2 regions of the Lactobacillus sp. wkB10 genome follow, and region 1 is predicted to be linked to the other one. Evidence: predicted binding sites of a transcription regulator. Region 1 holds the regulator's gene; the other holds the start of a gene.

Region 1 (9,847 bases):
CCACTGAAAAAGATATCAAACAAACTGAAAAGGAATTAAAAAGAGATCAAGTCTTTGTTGATAATATTAATCACAATCACTGGAAGCGAGTTTATGAGACCAAATTAAAAAGGGAACAAAATGGCAAATTGACTGATCTAAGTTCGGATGAAAAAGATGGACATAAAAGTGTAATACTGCGTTTAAAATATCTCATAGCTCACCCTATGCCTTATGAAAGCGATACCGCAGTAACCGGGATTCAGTTTCTGTTAGATTTGAATGAAAACTATTTGCCCGTCCTATTTAGTTTAGTAATGATTTTTGTTTTGGCTTATTTATTTACTGGTTCTTATAAAAATGGTCTTGACATTTCGACTATCTTGCCAATTAATCGCTTGCAAAGTACCCTGACTAATAATATTGTTGGGCTATTAGTTGTCAGCTTTATTTTTCTTTTACTAAACTTATTAGTTTTCGGTGGAGCAGCGAGCATTTTTGGTACTGGTCACAGTGACTATCCTTACATCATTCACCATCTGGTTAGCGACCACTTGGTGCCAGCAATTGTTCCGACTGCCAAATTGCTGCCCCAAGCAGTTATACTGCAGCTATTAAATTACATATTTTTGGTTTTGCTTGTGCAGCTGGTTGCTAAAATCTTTCATAACCAGTTACCGACTCTGTTAGTTTCGCTATTGCTTTTATTAGGCGGTCATTTTATTACAATTTTTATTATTCCGTTGGAGAAGATTGCGCAGTGGCTTCCGGGTACTTATTTAGGAGTTTTAAATATTGTATCAAACAAAACAGCCTATACAATGAATAATTCCGCAATTGACTTTTCAAATGGTGTATTTACCTTAATACTAAGTTCTATATTATTATTCTTGTTGGTACTTTTAATTGATCGCATTACAACTATTGTACATAGAAATGGAAGACTGGCATAATGTCCTATTTGGCTTTTCAGCTTAAAAAAGTATTTAAGAATAAGCTAACCCCAGTTTGCTTAGCAATTTTACTCTTATTAATGGGTATTGTCTTATTCATGAATATTCGTACTAATCCCCAATTTTCCTTGCAGGCGGGGGCTAAATCAGAGATTGCTTACCGCCAAAAAGAAATTAACCGGCAGCAAAGATTACTTAAACATGATAAACAAAAATCAAAAACTGAAGTTTATCATGATACTAAAGCTGCTATTAAGCAAAATCAAGATGCAGTTAAGCAAGATAAACAAGTTCAAAAAGCGGCAAATAAAGGCAACTGGCACAAAGCCTACACGATTATGTGGCAACAAAAAAAGCAAGAACAAACTATTACATCAAATGGCCAAGATTCAACAGGCCTTAATTCAAGAACAAATGTGGAGAAAAAACTGCAATTCTTTAACTACTTACGCCACGAATCTTTGCCTTATGAAAGTCAGGATATGCCTGTAACAGGCTGGCAGTTCTTACTGCAATTAAATCAACAATATTTACCTTACGTATTTACTCTTGTTGCTCTGTTTTTATTAACTTTGCTTTTAACTGATTCTTACCATCAAAAGTTAGATACGGCGCAGTTATTACCGCTTAAAAAAAATAATTTAATGATTTCGAATACCATAGCAGGAATAGTCCTGATTCTTGGTGGCTTTTTAGGGATTAACTTAGTATTATTTATTGCAGCGTCCCTTATTTCTGGTACTGGTAGTTTATCCTTCCCTTATATCGTAGGTCAATATACAGTTAGTGGCCCTCTTATTAAATGTGTAACTACTGGCAGCTTTATTATTAAAGTAATTGTATTGCAGACACTTACCTTGATTTTCGATGTTGTCTTAATTCAGTTCCTTGCCCGAATTTTTCGTGATAAATTACCAGCATTACTTATCGCTATTCTACTTGTCCCAGGGCTCAACATTGCAACTATGATAGTTGAGCCGTTGCGTAAGATTTGCGCTTGGTTGCCAATGACTTACCTGAATGCAGTTGACATAGTATCAGGCAATTTAGGAATGAATTATCAAAATGTGCAGTTGAACTATACGTCAGGTCTTTTAACGCTGTGCTGTTCAATTTTAATAATTACTATTATGATTTTACTGTCCAGTCATATAAAATATAAAGAATAAAATTTTATATTTCTTAAATCAAAGTTTTTACTTTTAATTTAGTATTATCATGACTTTAGATCGTTCATTTGTTTATTTAAATTATGCTTACTCAAAAGAGCCTGGGAAAAGATAGTTTTTTCCCAGACTCTTTATTATCTCTTAAAAATCTTTGTAGAAAGCAATCAAGTTGTATTTGTCACACGGATTAAAATCACAACCCTCATAAAACATGCGCGTTTTAACGGTATTTTCTGTCAACAAAACTTTTTGTCTAACAGAATCATATTTCTTTAGCACGCTATTGATTAATTTCGTACCAATTCCTCGTCTTTGATAAACGGGATTAACCAGTAAATCTTGGATATAAATGATGGTCAGACCATCACCAACTACTCTGATTAATCCAACTAACTGGTGCTGATCATAAGCGCCGATAGCAAAAAGCGAATTTGCAACTGCTTTTTGCAGTTGCCGAGAGTTTTGCGTGTAAGAACTCCAACCGACGCTTGTGTATAAATTGATAAGTTGATCCATAGCAATATTTTTGTCAGCTATATATTTCATTTTTATTCCTCCTTAATTAATTAATAATTAAAGAGCAGTGCGTAATTTTTCCATGTGTACCTCTCAATTTATTTTTTATGAAGCCAGTAAAATTATTATCTTTAAGTTTAAACAACTACAATTTTAAAAGCAATAGTGTAATGATCTTTTTTGCGTCTGATAATTATTACGTATTTATAAATAAAAAGAAAATTTTATTAATAGTTAATAAAAAAATTCTAGCACTAGCTAAGAATAGAAACGGCAGATAAAAAGCCAATTAATCTTATTTTGGAGATGTGTTAACTTAATATATATTATTTTAATCAAAGCTATCCAGTTTATTCAATGCACTTTCCCAAGCATTATTTGCATCGTCCAGTTGTTTTTGTACAGCGCTAAGCTGTTCTTGCAAGGGACCTAACTTGTCAAAATTAGTAGCAATTGCTGGATCAGCCATTTGAGATTGAATATCTTTTTGCTCTTTTTCCAACTTTTCAATTTTATTTTCGGTATTTTCAACTTCTCTTTGCAATTTACGCTTTTGTGAATCACGCAACTTTTGCTCCTGATAGGACAATTTATTTTTATTTTGTTCAGGTTCTACAATTTCTCTATTCTCAGATGATTCATTTTCGGAGGCTGAGTCTTGCTTATTCTTTTCATCTAGATAATAACTATAATCACCTTCATATACTTGAGCAACACCGTTTTTAATTTCTACAATCTTATTTGCTAACTGATTGATGAAATAGCGGTCGTGAGAAACGAAAAGTAAAGTACCATCATAGTTCTGTAGTGCCTGTTCTAAAACCTCCTTGGCTTCGAGATCCAGGTGGTTTGTGGGTTCATCCATCAATAAAAAATTATTATGCTCAAGCGACAAAACTGTTAGGGTTAATCTCGCTTTTTGACCACCGGAAAGTTGACCTACAGTTTTATCAATATCTTTTGCTGTGAATAAGAAACTGGCTAAAATCGACCTCACATCTTTTTCAGGCATTGTTTTATGACGGTCCCAAACTGTATCGATTACAGTTTTACCTGGATCAAGCCCTTGCAGTTCTTGATCATAGTAGCCGATGTCTAACGAAGCTCCATATTTGATTGAACCTTTTTTCGGTTTTAACTCCTTCATAACGGTTTTTAGTAAAGTTGATTTACCAATACCATTTTGACCAATAACGGCTACACGGTCACCTTTATTAATTTGCAGAGAAATACCGTGAACCATTGTTTTTGTGGGATAGCCAATAGTTAAATTACGTAAAATTAGCACTTCTTTACCGGATGGCCGCTCGCTTTGAAAATTAATTCTGACTTTGTTTTTGTGCTTGGGCGGACTAATTCGTTCCATTTTTTCCAGTTGCTTGCGCCGACTTTGTGCTCTCTTAGTAGTTTTAGCTCTTACGATATTTTTTTGAATAAATTCTTCGTCTTTTTTGATTTTTTCTTGCTGCTTTTCGTATGCTTCTTCTTGTTGACGGTCACGTAATTGACGTTCAGCGACGTAGGCAGAATAATTTCCTTTAAACACAGTTAATTTGCCAAATTGTAATTCAAAAATCTGTGTTGCTAAATTATCCAAAAAATATTGATCATGGGAAACTACCAAAATAGCACCAGAATAGTTTTTAAGATAGCTTTCAAGCCAGTCTAGTGTGTCTAAATCCAGATAGTTGGTAGGTTCATCAAGCAGTAATAATGGAGGTTTGCGCAATAACAACTTAACAAAAGAAAGCCGCGTTTTTTCTCCCCCAGAAAGGCTGCCAACATTTTTAGTCCAAGTTGCTTCAGGAAAATTAAATCCGTTCAAAATACTTTTGATATCGGCCTGGTAGGTGTATCCACCTTGTTGTTCGAAGCTGTATTGCAACTGGTCATATTGTTTTAGCAGGTCCTTTTTTTGCGGATTTGCAGACATTTCTTCTTGTAAATCCCTTATCTTTTTACCCATATTAATTAGGGGAGTAAAAACAGACAGCATTTCATCCCAAATAGTTTTATTTTCATTTAAATCATTTTCTTGAGCAATATAGCCAACATCTATATTTTTATTGATTGTAAAGTCACCATGTGTGGCTTCTTCTTCGCCGGTCATAATTTTAAGCAAAGTTGTTTTACCGACACCATTGGGTCCAATGAGACCTATTCTTGCATTTGAGTCAATTGAAAAATTGACGTTTTTAAATAATGTGTTGGCACCGAATTGTTTTTCTAAATCGTGTCCTTGAGCAATTATCATAATTTTTCACCTAGAAACCATTTTAGCATACGTAGCAAAATTCTTGTGGGAGAGTTTGATTGATAAATATAGGAAATAAATGTAAAAAAGAAGCATTTTTTAATTAAAAGAGTAAAAAAATAAATTTCTATTATCAAACCTGTTACTATTATGCTAAAATTTGATAGATTGTGAAAAAAATGTTTGCAAATGGCGCAAATTTATAGATAAAATAGTAGTGATTGCTGAAAAATTCACAAAACAAAATATATACTTAATCAAGTTGGAGGCTTTTTAAATGGAAAAAATCAAAATACCCACGGCTACGGCTAAAAGATTGCCGCTATATTACCGCTACCTGATAATTTTAAATGAGGCTGGTAAAGAAAAGGTATCCTCAACTGAATTATCTGAGGCTGTTCAAGTAGATAGTGCTTCAATCAGACGTGATTTTTCATACTTTGGTGCATTGGGAAAACGTGGTTATGGTTATGATGTAAAAAGTTTGCTTTCCTTTTTTAAAAAGATTTTAAATCAAGATACTTTAACAAATGTTGCCCTGGTTGGCGTTGGTAATTTAGGCCATGCTTTATTAAACTATAATTTCAAACGCACAAACAATATTCGTATTTCATGTGCTTTTGATATTGATGATAAAATTACAGGCAAGATTCTCAGTGGTGTCCCTGTTTATGACATGAGTGAACTAAAAAAACAGCTTAGTGACCAACAGATTTCTATTGCAATTTTGACTGTTCCTTCCACGACAGCACAAAGGACAGCTGATGATATGGTTGAAGCTGGTATTCGAGGAATTATGAATTTCACGCCAATTCGTTTGTCTGCTCCAAGTGGTATTAGAATTCAGAACGTTGATTTAGCAACGGAATTACAAACTCTAATTTACTTCCTTGACTCAGATAAGAAAAAGTAGGCATAAAAATACGATTAGCACTTTTTTACTCAAAGTGCTAATTTTTTCTTGCATTTTTTATGAAAAGGGGTTATTATCATAAATGTAAGTTAGCACTTGATGAATAAGAGTGCTAATGACACGTAAAGATAGATTAATAATTTAATTTTAGGAGGGACAAACGTGTTACAACCAATTGGTGATCGCGTGATCGTTAAAGTTAAAGAAGAAGAAGAGAAAACTGTAGGCGGAATCGTCCTGGCTTCTAATGCTAAACAAAAGCCAACAGAAGGTGAAGTTGTTGCTGTTGGTGAAGGTAGTTATGCCGAAAATGGCAGTAAAATTCCTATGACTGTCAAAAAGGGTGACGTTGTTTTATATGACAAATATTCAGGCACTGATGTCAAATACGATGACGAAAAGTATTTAGTCCTTCATGAAAAAGATATTTTAGCAATTGTTAAGTAATTAAGGAGCGCATAAAAATATGGCAAAAGAAATTAAATTTTCAGAAAAAGCAAGACGTTCCCTGTTAAAGGGCGTTGACAAATTAGCTGATACTGTTAAAGCAACTATTGGTCCTAAGGGCAGAAATGTTGTTTTGGAGCAATCATATGGCAACCCGGACATTACTAATGATGGTGTGACAATTGCAAAGGCAATTGAATTAAAAGACCACTATGAGAATATGGGTGCTAAGTTAGTTGCCGAAGCAGCACAAAAGACTAATGACATAGCTGGTGACGGTACAACTACTGCTGTTGTTTTAACTCAAGCAATTATTCGTGAAGGTATGAAGAACGTGACTGCTGGTGCTAACCCTGTAGGAGTTCGCCGCGGTATTGAAAAAGCTACTAAAGCCGTAGTTAAAGAATTACATAAGATTAGTCATACTGTTTCTTCAAAAGACCAAATTGCTCAAGTAGCTTCAGTATCTTCAGCTTCAAAAGAAGTTGGCGACCTGATCGCTGACGCAATGGAAAAAGTTGGTAATGATGGTGTTATTACTATTGAAGATTCACGTGGTATTGAAACCGAATTATCAGTAGTCGAAGGTATGCAATTTGACCGTGGCTACCTTTCACAATACATGGTAACTGATAATGACAAGATGGAAGCAGATCTTGACAATCCATACATTTTAATCACTGATAAGAAGATTTCTAACATTCAAGACATTTTGCCATTGTTACAAGAAATTGTGCAACAAGGCAAATCATTGCTGATTATTGCAGATGATGTTTCTGGTGAAGCATTACCAACTTTGGTTTTGAACAAGATTCGTGGTACCTTTAACGTTGTTGCTGTTAAAGCTCCTGGTTTTGGTGATCGTCGTAAAGAACAATTGCAAGATATTGCCGCTTTAACTGGTGGTACAGTAATTACTGATGACTTAGGTCTTGAATTGAAGGACACTAAGATTGATCAGTTAGGTCAAGCTCGTCGCATAACTGTAACTAAGGATTCAACTACTATTGTTGATGGTTCTGGTTCTGATGAAGCAATTAAAGACCGTGAAGATTCAATTAGAAAGCAAATTGAAGAGACTACCTCTGACTTCGATAAGAAGAAATTGCAAGAACGTCTAGCTAAATTAACAGGTGGTGTCGCTGTTATTCATGTTGGTGCTGCTACTGAAACTGAATTGAAAGAACGCAGATACCGCATTGAAGATGCTTTGAACTCCACTCGTGCAGCCGTTGACGAAGGTTATGTTGCCGGTGGTGGTACAGCATTAGTAGACGTTAAGGATGCTGTTAAGGATCTTAAAGGTGATAATGCTGACGAACAAACTGGTATCAACATTGTTTTAGAGGCATTGACTGCTCCAGTCCGTCAAATTGCTGACAACGCTGGTGAAGACGGCTCAGTTATCTTGAACAAACTTGAAGGACAAGATAACGAAGTTGGTTATAACGCAGCTAATGGCAAATGGGAAAACATGGTTAAAGCCGGAATTATTGACCCAACCAAGGTAACCCGTACTGCTTTACAAAATGCTGCTTCAATTGCCGCTTTGCTCCTAACTACTGAAGCAGTTGTTGCCGAGATACCAGAAGATAAACCTGCTGCTGATCCAAATGCTTCAGGTGCTGGCAATCCAGGTGTGATGTAATTTAGTTTTTATTAGTTAATTAATAAATCCTACTAGCAATCCTGTGGGGCTTGCTAGTGGGATTTTTTGTTACAATTCATTTTTAGTTTATCTTGGTTAAGATTATTCACTAGAAAGGAACATTAGTGGAATATTTAAGTTTGTTGGGTATTGTTGTTATAGTGTTAGGGTTTGCCTTGGGGCTTGATACAATAGCTGTAGTCGTAATTTCTGCTTTAGTTACGGCATTAGTTTCAGGAATAGATTTTACCTCATTTTTGACAATTCTAGGTAAAGGATTTATGGATAACAGAATGGTTTCTCTTTTCTTTCTCACTTTACCAACTATTGGAATTTTAGAAAGACATGGTTTAAAACAAGCCGCTGTTAATTTAATTAAAAAAATGAAAAAACTGACACCTGGTCGTATATTCGATATTTATCAGGCCATTCGTGAAATTGCCGGTGCCTTTGGTATTTCATTACAAGGACACGTCCAGTTTATTGCGCCATTGATTAATCCAATGGCGCAAGCGGCCGGTAAGGTTAATAGCGAATTGACACCTCTAGAAGTAGACCAAATTAAAGGAAGAGCTGCTGCAACAGAAAATTTTGGTAATTTCTTTGCGCAAAACCTGTTTGTAGCTTCCTCAAGTGTTTTACTTATTGCAAGTACAATGAAATCGCTCGGTCATCCTGTAGATCCATCTGGAATAGTTTTATATACCTTCCCAGTTGCAATTATTAGCTATATTTTATGCTTGTTCTACAATCACGCATTTGACCAAAAGCTAATGAAGAAGAAAGAAAAATAGGAGAAATAATGGAAACTTTAATTAATAATATTTTACTTGCATTCTATATTTTAATTGGCCTTTTTTTCCTCGCTGCTGCTATTGAATCTTGGCGTGATCAATCTAATCCAGTCCGCTGGGGTACTGGAACGTTTTGGCTTTTGTTTGCTGTGCTTTTCTGTGCTGGACAGTGGTTGCCAAATGCAATTAATGGTGGCATTATCCTGATCATTGCTTTATTATCTTTGTTTAAACAAGTGCGTGTAGGACACATAAAGGATTTAGATGAAAAAGTTGCTCAAAAAACGGTTAAACGCATTGGCAACTGGATTTTCTTACCAAGTATACTGCTGGCAGTTTTAGCTTTGGTCATAGCCCAATTTACTGATTTAGGTGGTCAAGTAGGTATCGGTGTAGCAGCTATTGTTTCACTTGTTGTTGCACAAATTTTGACTAAATCGAATACCAAAGTAGTCTACGAAGATACACAAAGAATGGTGCGTTCTGTCGGCTCTGCCGGAATTTTACCACAATTACTCGCTACTTTGGGTGTGGTATTTACAGCTTCAGGTGTAGGACAAGTGACTGCCAAGGCTATTTCTGGTCTTTTTCCTATTGGAAACCACTTATTAGGAGTTGCGCTTTATTGTATTGCTATGGCATTATTTACAGCAATTATGGGTAATGCATTTGCTGCTTTTGCTGTTATTACAGCAGGGATTGGTATACCTTTCGTTGTGGCTCAAGGTGGTTCACCGATTGTAGTTGCGGCACTGGGAATGACATCTGGGTATTGTGGCACACTGCTTACTCCAATGGCAGCCAATTTCAATACTTTGCCAGTTGCATTAATGGAAATGAAAGATCAATTAGGTGTGATCAAACAACAATTTCCGATTGCAATTAGCATGTTGCTCATTCAAATTATTTTAATGTACTTTTTAGCTTTTTAGATAGTAAGGAGAAAATATAATGAAAATTCTTGTAACAGGTTTTGATCCCTTTGGCGAAGATAAGATTAATCCTGCAATTGAAGCAGTTAAAAGACTGGACAATGAAATTGCAGGTGCAAAAATCGTGAAACTTGAAATACCAACAGTTTTTGGTGACTGTGCAGAAGTGGTTCATGAGGCTATTCTTAAGGAAAAACCAGATTATGTTTTAAATATCGGTCAAGCTGGTGGTCGTTATGCTT
Region 2 (9,847 bases), on a different contig from region 1:
AGCATCAAAATAAGTAATTGGCTCAAAACCAACTTTTTGACTATTGAGTCCAGCTTCAAAACTGGCAACGTCATTACCAATAGGTGTTAAGGCACCCAAACCTGTAACTACTACTCTTGTCATTGCTTACTCCTTACTGCATTGTCAATCCGCCATCTACCGTTATTGTCTGACCAGTAATATAGTCATTTTGAGCTAAAAAAACTGCGGTTTGTGCTATTTCTTCAATTTGGCCTAATCGTTTCAGCGGAATTTCCTTAACTATTTGTTGCTGTATCTTTTCACTGAGATTTCTGGTCATTTGTGTGTCAATCATCCCTGGGGCAATGGCATTACAGCGCAAATTGCGTAATGCTGCTTCTTTTGCAACAGATTTAGTTAAGCCAATAATTCCTGCTTTACTAGCGGCATAATTAGCTTGACCAATGTTACCTGTCAAACCAACTACACTTGATAAGTTAATAAAACAGCCGTTTCTCTGCTTATACATCGGTCTCAGTGACTGTTTGATGACATTAAAGGTGCCAATCAAATTGGTGTTAACTACACTTTGAAAGTCTGCTTTAGACATTCTATTAAGCAGTCCGTCTTTGACAATACCTGCATTATTGACCACAACATCTAGATGTTCAAAATGATTGATGATTTTAGCAATCATTTCTTTCACATCTTCTTCTTTTGTAACATCAGCGCTAATATCTATTACTTCAACATGATCTTTTTCAAACTGACCTATCACTTCAGAACTAATTGGTTGGCGGGCATTTAAAACTATTTTTGCTCCCTGTTTGGCAAAAGCTTGAGCAATTGCCAGGCCAATACCGCGTGAACTGCCAGTGACCAAGACAACACTATCTTTTAACTTCATGAATTAAACTCCTTTAAAGCAGAAATTGTTTCTTGCATATTTGCCACACTATCTGTTTGATAGGTTGGAACTCCTTTAAGAATTTTTCGTGCAAAAGAAAGCAAAGTTTTACCTGGTCCTAATTCAATAACTGCAGTTATATCTTGACTATGCTGAGCCAAAGTCTTTGCAAAATAGGTAGTAGAAACCAGCTGCTCCGTTAAAGTCGGAACAAGATTGTCAGGTGCAAACTCTTTTTGGGTCGTAGTGCTATAAATTGGAAAAGTGCCATTATGCCAATCAACTTTGTTCAATTCGGTTTTCAAAGCTCCTTGAATTGATTTCATTAATGGAGTGTGAAAAGCACCGCTTACTTTTAGTGGAACTACACGCGCACCATCTTTTTCAAGTTGTTCACGCAAATTTTGAACTGCATCTTTTTCCCCACCAACAACAATTTGATTAGGAGTATTAACATTTGCTATCCCAATCAGACCTATTTTTTGGGCATCTTTTATAGCTAGTTCTACATTTGCTAAAGAACTCTTCATGACAGCCACCATAATTCCTGGATTTTGACTGCTTGCTTGTTGCATAAGTTCACCACGCTTTTTTATCAGGTGAAGTGCTGACTCAAATTCTAAGTAATTGGCACAAGCAAGACCGCTATATTCACCCAGGCTGAGTCCGATACCTAATTTTTTAAAATCTGCATTTTCGCTAAGAATTTGGTACAAGCCATAACTTATTGTCAAAATAGCAGGTTGGGAATAACGCGTTTCGGCCAGCTCATGTGCTTTATCGGAATCAAACAGCAATTCTGCTAAATCAACATACAATATATCACTTGCTTTAGCAATGATTTTACGGTAGTGCGGTTCGGTTTGATATAAATCATATGTCATACCAGTTTTTTGAGCACCTTGACCACTAAATAGTAAACAAATCATTTGCTTATCTTTCTCCATTCAGCAATTTGTCTGCTTGACTATAAACTTCAGCCAGAATTTCAGCAGCAGGTTGTTCCTTTTTTACCATACCTGCAATTTCTCCGGCCATAAATGAACCGGTTTCCGCATCGCCTTCAATTACTGCTCTTCGCAGACTACCAGTTCCCAGTTCTTCCAACTTGTCGTAATCAGGATGTGGCTTTAATGCCTCTTCTTTTTCAAGTCCAATATATGTTTTAGCCATCTTATTTTTTAACACCCGTGAAGGATGGCCCGCATATTCACCAGTGACTAAAGTACTGGCATCTTTGGCACGTAAAACAGCTTTTTTATAATTGGGATGTATCTTTGATTCAGTTGCTACTAAAAAACGAGTGCCCATTTGCACGCCCTCAGCACCCAACATGAATGCAGCAGCCATGCCGCGACCATCGCCTATTCCTCCAGCTGCAATTACGGGGATTTTAACTGCATCTACAACTTGTGGTACAAGGGCCATCGTTGTTAATTTTCCGATATGACCCCCTGATTCCATCCCTTCGGCCACAACAGCGTCAACACCTACACGTTCCATCATTCTGGCCAAAGCAACAGAACCAACAACTGGGATTACTTTAATACCAGCATCTTTTAACTTTTCTATGTATTTTGCCGGATTACCCGCTCCAGTAGTTACAACTGCAACACTGTCTTTATTTGCCAAAATAACCTTGACAACTTCATCTGCATAAGGTGAAAGCAGCATCACATTTACACCAAAAGGCTTTTTTGTTAGAGATTTAGCTGATTCAATCTCGTCAGCCACTACATTTCCGGGTGCACTGCCTGACCCAATGATCCCTAAGCCACCAGCATTTGAAACAGCAGCTGCCAGCTTGCCATCTGCTACCCAGGCCATACCTCCTTGAAAAATTGGGTATTTAAGGCCCAGTTCTTTCATAAATGGACTTAATTCCATTTGTTAACCTTCTTTCGCTGCTAGTTGCTTTTTAACAAAATCAACTAAATCCTGAACTGTTTCAATACCTTCTTCACTTTCAATCTTGATATCAAATTCATCTTCTAATTCATTAATCACTTCAAACACGTCCAGACTGTCAGCATTTAAATCGTTTTTTATATTGGATTGAGCTGTGACAGCACTTTCGTCTTCTCCAGTTTGTGCAACAATAATTTCTTTTACTTTGTTAAAAATTTCTTCTTCAGTCATTTGATTTCTCTTTCTTAATAATTTATCTTTATCGTTTTTAAAAACTTAAGGCAATACTGGCAACCGTCAGGCCACCACCAAAGCCACTTAATATTAGTTTTTGATTGCGTTTAATGATGCCAGAATTAACTGCTTCATCCAACAGTATTGGCACACTGGCAGCAGAAGTATTGCCATATTTTGCAATATTTTCCAAAAATTTTTCTTCAGGAATATTTAGATGCTTTGCTATTGCGGAAATAATGCGTCCATTTGCCTGATGGAGCAAAAACCACTGCACATCTTCCTTTTCCCAGTTTGCTTTAACTAAAACTCGCCTAATGGAATTAGGTACTTCATGAGTAGCAAAGTTATAGACAGCTCTACCATCCATCTCGAAGTATTTCTTGTGCTCAGAGTTGCTATCTGAACTATATGGTGAACACAAGGGTTGGTATCCAGCAGTCAATTTTGCTCTTTGTTCTCCAAAAGCTGCCAAATTTTCAGCAATTATTCCTTCTGTTTGAGAACTTTTTTCAACTAACACTCCCCCACTGCCATCCCCAAAGAGAACTGCAGTTGAGCGCTCTTGCCAATCTATCAACTTGGACAAAACTTCTGCTCCGATAACTAATCCTCGTTGATAGGGTCCTGCTAGCAATTTATCCGCGACCGCTAAAGCATAGATAAACCCAGAACACGCTGCATTAATATCAAATGCCAATGCTTTGCCAGCGTGTAGTTTCCCCTGCACAATTGCTGCAGTTGAAGGTGTCAAATAATCAGGCGACATAGTTGCCACAATAATAAAATCTAGTTGTTCAGGTTTGAGATCAGCTCTTTGCAACAGCAGTTGAGCAACAGTTAAAGCCAAATCAGAAGTCTGTTCATCTTGAACTACATGACGTTCTTTGATCCCAGTTCTTGAAGATATCCATTCATCTGAAGTAGTCATTATTTCCGCTAAGTCATCATTGGTAATTACCTTAGGAGGAACATAATGAGCAGTTTGACTAATTCTTAAACTCATCAGTTAACGCTCCTTTTATTATCAATTCTTGCTGGAAACTCAAGAAAAGCACGCAGGTTCAACAGAGCACGTTCAATAATTGCCACCTGTTCATTATCAAAGCCTTCAATAAACTTTTTTACCATATGACGGTGAAATGAATCGTGCGCCCTATAAATTAAGCGACCACGACTAGTTAAACCCAGCCGAATTATCCTCCTGTCATCTTCACCGTTTATTCGCACAACATAGCCCTTACGAACCAAGTTATTAACCATTGTTGACAGCGAACCTGCTGTTACCATCAATTCACTTGCTACTTGGGAACTGGTCTTGTGTTCATACATGGTAATCGCATCGATTGCGTGCAATTCTCTTAGTGAAATGTCTTTAAATTCGCTTTTACGTAATTCGCGCTCTTCAACTTTCATAATATCTGAATAAACTGTGGACAAAAGATTATTGATGCGTTTTAAACTTGTCTCCAATAGCATCACCTCTTACTCAAATATATAATCCATAAGGATAAACATATTTTTTAACATATATAAAGCCATAATTAAACTTTTTAATGCAAATAATTTCGCTTTATATCAACAAACAGCATCTCCTTTAAATACTTTTATATTCAAAATAAATTATTATAGAGTATGATATGGTATTATTTTCTAAATGTCAAACTCCTTTTTGCAATATTAGTTTATTTTAGCTAACAAGGCAAGTATTTTTTAAAAAAATCTAAAAGAAAATAGTTTGAATTTCAAAGTATTTTGTAGATTTAATTAGGTATAAGGATATATTATTAATGAATAGCGCAAAAAAAGAAGCATATCTCAAAATATTGTTGACTAAATTCCCACTGAAAATAAATTGGTGGGAAAGCATCGATTCCACAAACTTATGTGCAAAACAAAAACTAGCAGCTACGGGGTATTCAGGTCCCGTGCTATACGGGAGTGACGAGCAAACATATGGCTATGGTAAACAAAGTCGGCACTTTATTTCACAAAAAGGTGGCATTTATCTATCACTAGTAATTAAGGTTCCGCAGTTGAACTGGCAGAATCAAGGATTATTAACTACAGGTATTGCATGGCAGCTGCATTTAGCTATTAAAGAGGTATTTCATCTAGATACTCAATTCAAATGGGTGAATGATCTGCTTTTTAAGAGTAAAAAAATAGCTGGAATCCTGGTTGAATTACCACAGCCCCAAGTTGCTGTTATTGGCATTGGCTGTAATCTTTATCAAGAGCGTTTGAATAATGAATTAAAGACCGCTGGCAACTTACTAACAAAAATGCCCAGTGAAAAGCAAATTTGTCAATTTATCGCTCAAATTACAGAAAATTTATTAGAATTTATTCCTCATTTTGATCAAATCAATTTTTTGCCTGAATACAAAAAGAAGCTTGCATTAATGAATCATGATGTTGTCCTGACTTTAGGCAAACAAAGAATACAGGGAAAAGTGACAGACTTAACACAACAGGCAAATTTAGTCTTAGAAACTGAAGAGGGTTTGAAAAATTTTAATGCTGGCGAGGTAACAAAAGTGAGAGATTTTTAGCAAACAAAAAAGACGAAACTACTTCGTCTTTTAAAAATGTATATTATCTTAAACAGTTATAGCTTTTAATATAACAAACACACCTGCAAATAATGCATTTTACAGGTGCGTTTGAAAATTTATTACTTTCTCTCTGCCTTATTTAAAGAATCTTTGACAGCTTCTTTTATCGCTCTGCTGGTTTCTGACGCTCCAGAAACGGCGTCAACATCATAAGTGTTTTGCTCAACCATTTTTTGAGGTAATTCTTTAACAGCTTTTGAGCCGTAGTCATCACTTTCGGTTTGCTTCAGGATTTCAACATCCACAATCTTACCGGCTTCATTCAACGTAGTTCTGACAACCACTCCATCACCCATACCTTGATTACTGTATCCTAAATATTGATTAGGGCCAACTTTAAATTTTTGATCGCCTTCATCGCTTGAGGCAACAAAATTATCATTAATTGGTGCACTATTTAGATCCGTTGTACCGATTCTAGATATATCCTGTTTTATAACAGCGGCATTTTCGCCGGCAATTTTACCGGAAATTAAACAATCTGCAATATTTCCACCGGTAGTATATTTATTAACAAATGGAGAGCCTAATTCACCTGCTTCAAATAAATGTGGAATTGGTGTTCCATTAGGATCTAGTACTTGGGCATGACCGTCACGGCGGCCGCCACCCTGAGTATTAAGCATATTTTGTCTCAGAGCAATTGCATAAAATGGCCCATTTTGACTAAATGCACGTAAAGTTGCAGGGTCGCGGTGATAAGCATAGTCTTTTCCTTGTTGCGCCATAAAATTGAACTCTGAAATTGTCTGAGACAAAACTTCTGGGTCTTTACCAATTGCAGAAGCTAAATCAGCAATTGAATCAGCCTTAATAATATTATCCAAGAAATGAGGCACTTTAAGACCATCATCTGGTTCATTAAGAAGTTCTTCATATTTTTCCTGGTCAAAAACCATATAAGGATGGTTTTGATTTAATGGCACTACCCAATCACCATGATTATAAATGTGACCATGACGATTTAGTTCAGCTTCATTAAAGTAGCGGCTACCGTCTTCACCAACGACAATTGCACTACCGTTTGCTATTTCTGACCAGAAGACATTTAAAGCATATGTCGAACGAATACCTTCTTTTTGCCTTGGTGAAAGACCGTGAAATTGACCTAGAGATTCAAATGATCGCATATTCCACAACTGAGCGTTTACTTCTTCCAACATTTTAATACCATCACCCCTATTGTAAAGCGAACCAATTGGTGACAAATAAGAAGACTGCAAAAATGTCTGAATCATTTCTTTATTATTTTCAAAACCACCGACAGCTAAAACTACACCATTATTTGCTTTAATGTTACGTAAGACATGATCTCGTTCAATTTGAGCACCTAAAACAATTTTCGAGCCGCCATCTTGAATTAAATGTTTAGCTGGACTGCTGTACCAAACAGTAATTTTTTCTGAATGATCTAGTACTTTTTGGCGTAAAAGTTTCCACAAGGCAGCATCACTTGTGCCATTATGAACTAAGTAATCATCATAAGAATCAGCACAAGGCAATTCAGGATATTCAGTCACATATTTGGTCGAAGGAGTACCAGCCAGCAATTTCTTCATGCTAACTGGTTTAACACCCAAATATTTTTCAAAATATTCACTCATATTAGCCATTCCTTCAATTAAATTGTTGAATGGTTCTTTGTCTGGTTTTAAAGGCGCTGCCAAGTTTTCATGGTACTTCTTTAAAGCTTCATAATCCGTACCAGCTCCCACCATTTGACCAGCATAACGTGTATTACCACCCTCATGACCTTCTGGCGCACTGTCGACTAATAAAACTTTAGCACCACTGTCTGCCGCAAACCTGGCAGCTGTGGCACCAGCTCCACCAAAGCCTAAAACTATTACATCATAAACAGCATCCCATTTAAAATTGTGTTCATTATTCATTATTAAGCCTCCATATAAAAAGCTCTGATATAGACAACTTAATTATAATTCTAAATTCAGATATTGTGAATAAGGTAACTAAGACCTTTTTACATAAAAAAATAGGCAAATATAAATATTCACCTATTCGTTAATTTTTTATTTTTAAATAAATTTACGGCTCATCTGGTAACCAGATGATTACGTTTCTTAACAAATCCATAATACCACTCCTTTTCTAATCATTTAATAATTTCATGATAGCTCTTAAATACAAATATGTTTCATAATTTTCATATTTGAAAATCATTATTTACCATTCTTGTAACATTTACTTCGTAACCAGCATCAGTCAAAACTTCTAAAATACTTTTAGCCGCAATTCTTTTACCTTTGCACAAGTCATTATAATAATTGCCCAATATCTTAGTAAAAGCTAATTCTATGTGATTAGGCATTTTCTTTAAGTAAGATAAAGCTTCATAACAAAGTTCTTTTCTGTCTTTTTTTATACACCAATCAACATAATTAATCATTAATATGCTTAAAGCCAGCAACGTCTTTTTATCTATTTTATTAAAATTTTGATATTTTCTAATCATATTATTAATAAAAAATGCCGCGTTATCTATGCTATAAATTTGTATTAAATTTGCCATTAATATGATTCTATAATATTCATTTTCATCACTATCTTTTTGAAAAATTATTTTCTTGATCTCTTTTTTTTGATTGTCACTTAGATTATCAAGTGTTTTTTCATCATGAGTATCAGCAATTAGCCTGGTGGCTAAAATAGTAAATTTAATAAAAGGAGTTTGAGGATTAATTTTTTCAAGTTCATTAATTATTTCCTTTATTTGAAAAGTATTTCCGTTATACGCCATATTTATAAATTTATGAATCAGAATCACAATTTTTTCTTTATTATACTCTTTGGTTTTATAGTTACCAAAAAACTCTTTTACACTAATATTATGCTTTTGCAAAATTTCTAAAAAGTCATTTACTCCAATATCATTTAGTCCTCTTTCTACTTTCGAGTAAAATGAAACTGAAATAACTCCAGCTGCCATTTCTGTTTGAGTCAATCCTAATTCTTGACGTAAACTTTTTAATTTTTTACCTATATAGTTCATTTAATCACCTGTCTTTTTATGCTATATATGACTTAACAATTATGAGCACATCTGCTAAAGCTGGCAAACTTATTATTTAATTTTAATAAAATAAGCTAAAAGAACAATGATGTTAAACTAAAGAGTCTAAGTTTGTTATAATTTAAGTTATTAATAACAAATTAATATAACAGCTTTAGGGGATTCGACATGCCAAATTTTCATAACACTAAACTTAAAAAAGAAGTAGTTTTAAGAGATCCAGTTCACGAGTACATCCACATTGAAGACAAAGTTATACTTGATATCCTGAAAACCCAAGAATTTCAAAGAATGCGCAGAATTAAGCAACTTGGTCCCATTGCATATGTTTTCCCTGGTGCAACACACACACGTTTTGAACATAATCTGGGCGTTTATGAATTAACTCGCAGAATTTGCAATATTTTTGCAAAAAAATATCCATCACAGAGGCCTGGTGATGGTCTATGGGACGATAATAACAGATTATTAGTCGAATGTGCTGCACTTCTCCATGATATTGGACATGGACCGTATTCACATACTTTCGAACATCTTTTTGATACAAACCACGAAAAAATTGGTCAAAAGATTATCACTGACTCAAATACAGAAATTAATCAAGTCCTGCGGACAGTTTCACCAAATTTTCCAGGTCTTGTAGCCAGCGTTATTGCTAAAACTTACCCTAACCCACAAGTAGTCAAAATGATTTCTAGTCAAGCAGATGCCGATAGAATGGACTACTTGCAACGCGATGCTTACTTCACTGGAGTTACTTATGGAAAGTTCGATTTATCTAGAATTTTGCAAGAAATTCGCCCATATAGTGAGGGAATTTGCTTTACAATGGCGGGAATGCATGCTGTTGAAGATTATATTGTTTCTCGTTATCAAATGTATCAACAGGTTTATTTCCACAGAGTCGGTCGTTCGATGGAAGTTATTTTACAGCATTTGCTTGAAAGAGCCAAAATCATTTATAAACAAGGGAATTTGCCAGTTACTCCTAGTTTAGCAAAATTTCTGGCTAATGACTGGACGCTTGATGATTACCTGGAGCTAGATGATGGCGTAATGGAAACTAATTTTTCAATGTGGACAAAAGCCAGCGATCCGATTCTATCTGATTTAACAAGGCGCTATCTCTTCAGAAAACCTTTAGCCAGTGTATGTATCAATCCAGAAACCAAAAATCTACTGCCAAAA

Evidence for each region. The regulator Rex, encoded in region 1, represses fermentation and respiration genes when NADH is low (regulators of the CRP and FNR family bind a similar motif). The targets are predictions, from matches to a motif close to TTGTGAANTANTTCACAA.
Region 2: the regulator Rex is predicted to act here: its motif matches at 7,584-7,601, upstream of LACWKB10_RS01585 (FAD-binding protein).

Annotation. Positions count from the first base shown of each region.
Region 1 is NZ_JRJB01000008.1:13,329-23,175, reverse strand. Features, by position in the region: gene LACWKB10_RS06435 (ABC transporter permease) at 1-932, shown strand, start outside; gene LACWKB10_RS06430 (hypothetical protein) at 932-2,101, shown strand; gene LACWKB10_RS06425 (GNAT family N-acetyltransferase) at 2,243-2,647, opposite strand; gene LACWKB10_RS06420 (ABC-F family ATP-binding cassette domain-containing protein) at 2,949-4,871, opposite strand; gene LACWKB10_RS06415 (redox-sensing transcriptional repressor Rex) at 5,149-5,784, shown strand; gene groES (co-chaperone GroES) at 5,947-6,231, shown strand; gene groL (chaperonin GroEL) at 6,251-7,879, shown strand; gene LACWKB10_RS06400 (DUF969 domain-containing protein) at 8,005-8,673, shown strand; gene LACWKB10_RS06395 (DUF979 domain-containing protein) at 8,682-9,605, shown strand; gene pcp (pyroglutamyl-peptidase I) at 9,625-9,847, shown strand, end outside.
Region 2 is NZ_JRJB01000002.1:28,124-37,970, forward strand. Features, by position in the region: gene fabF (beta-ketoacyl-ACP synthase II) at 1-123, opposite strand, end outside; gene fabG (3-oxoacyl-[acyl-carrier-protein] reductase) at 134-868, opposite strand; gene LACWKB10_RS01555 (ACP S-malonyltransferase) at 865-1,815, opposite strand; gene fabK (enoyl-[acyl-carrier-protein] reductase FabK) at 1,802-2,755, opposite strand; gene LACWKB10_RS01565 (acyl carrier protein) at 2,759-3,007, opposite strand; gene LACWKB10_RS01570 (beta-ketoacyl-ACP synthase III) at 3,045-4,019, opposite strand; gene LACWKB10_RS01575 (MarR family winged helix-turn-helix transcriptional regulator) at 4,016-4,489, opposite strand; gene LACWKB10_RS01580 (biotin--[acetyl-CoA-carboxylase] ligase) at 4,801-5,565, shown strand; gene LACWKB10_RS01585 (FAD-binding protein) at 5,688-7,520, opposite strand; gene LACWKB10_RS09780 (helix-turn-helix domain-containing protein) at 7,793-8,638, opposite strand; gene LACWKB10_RS01595 (HD domain-containing protein) at 8,828-9,847, shown strand, end outside.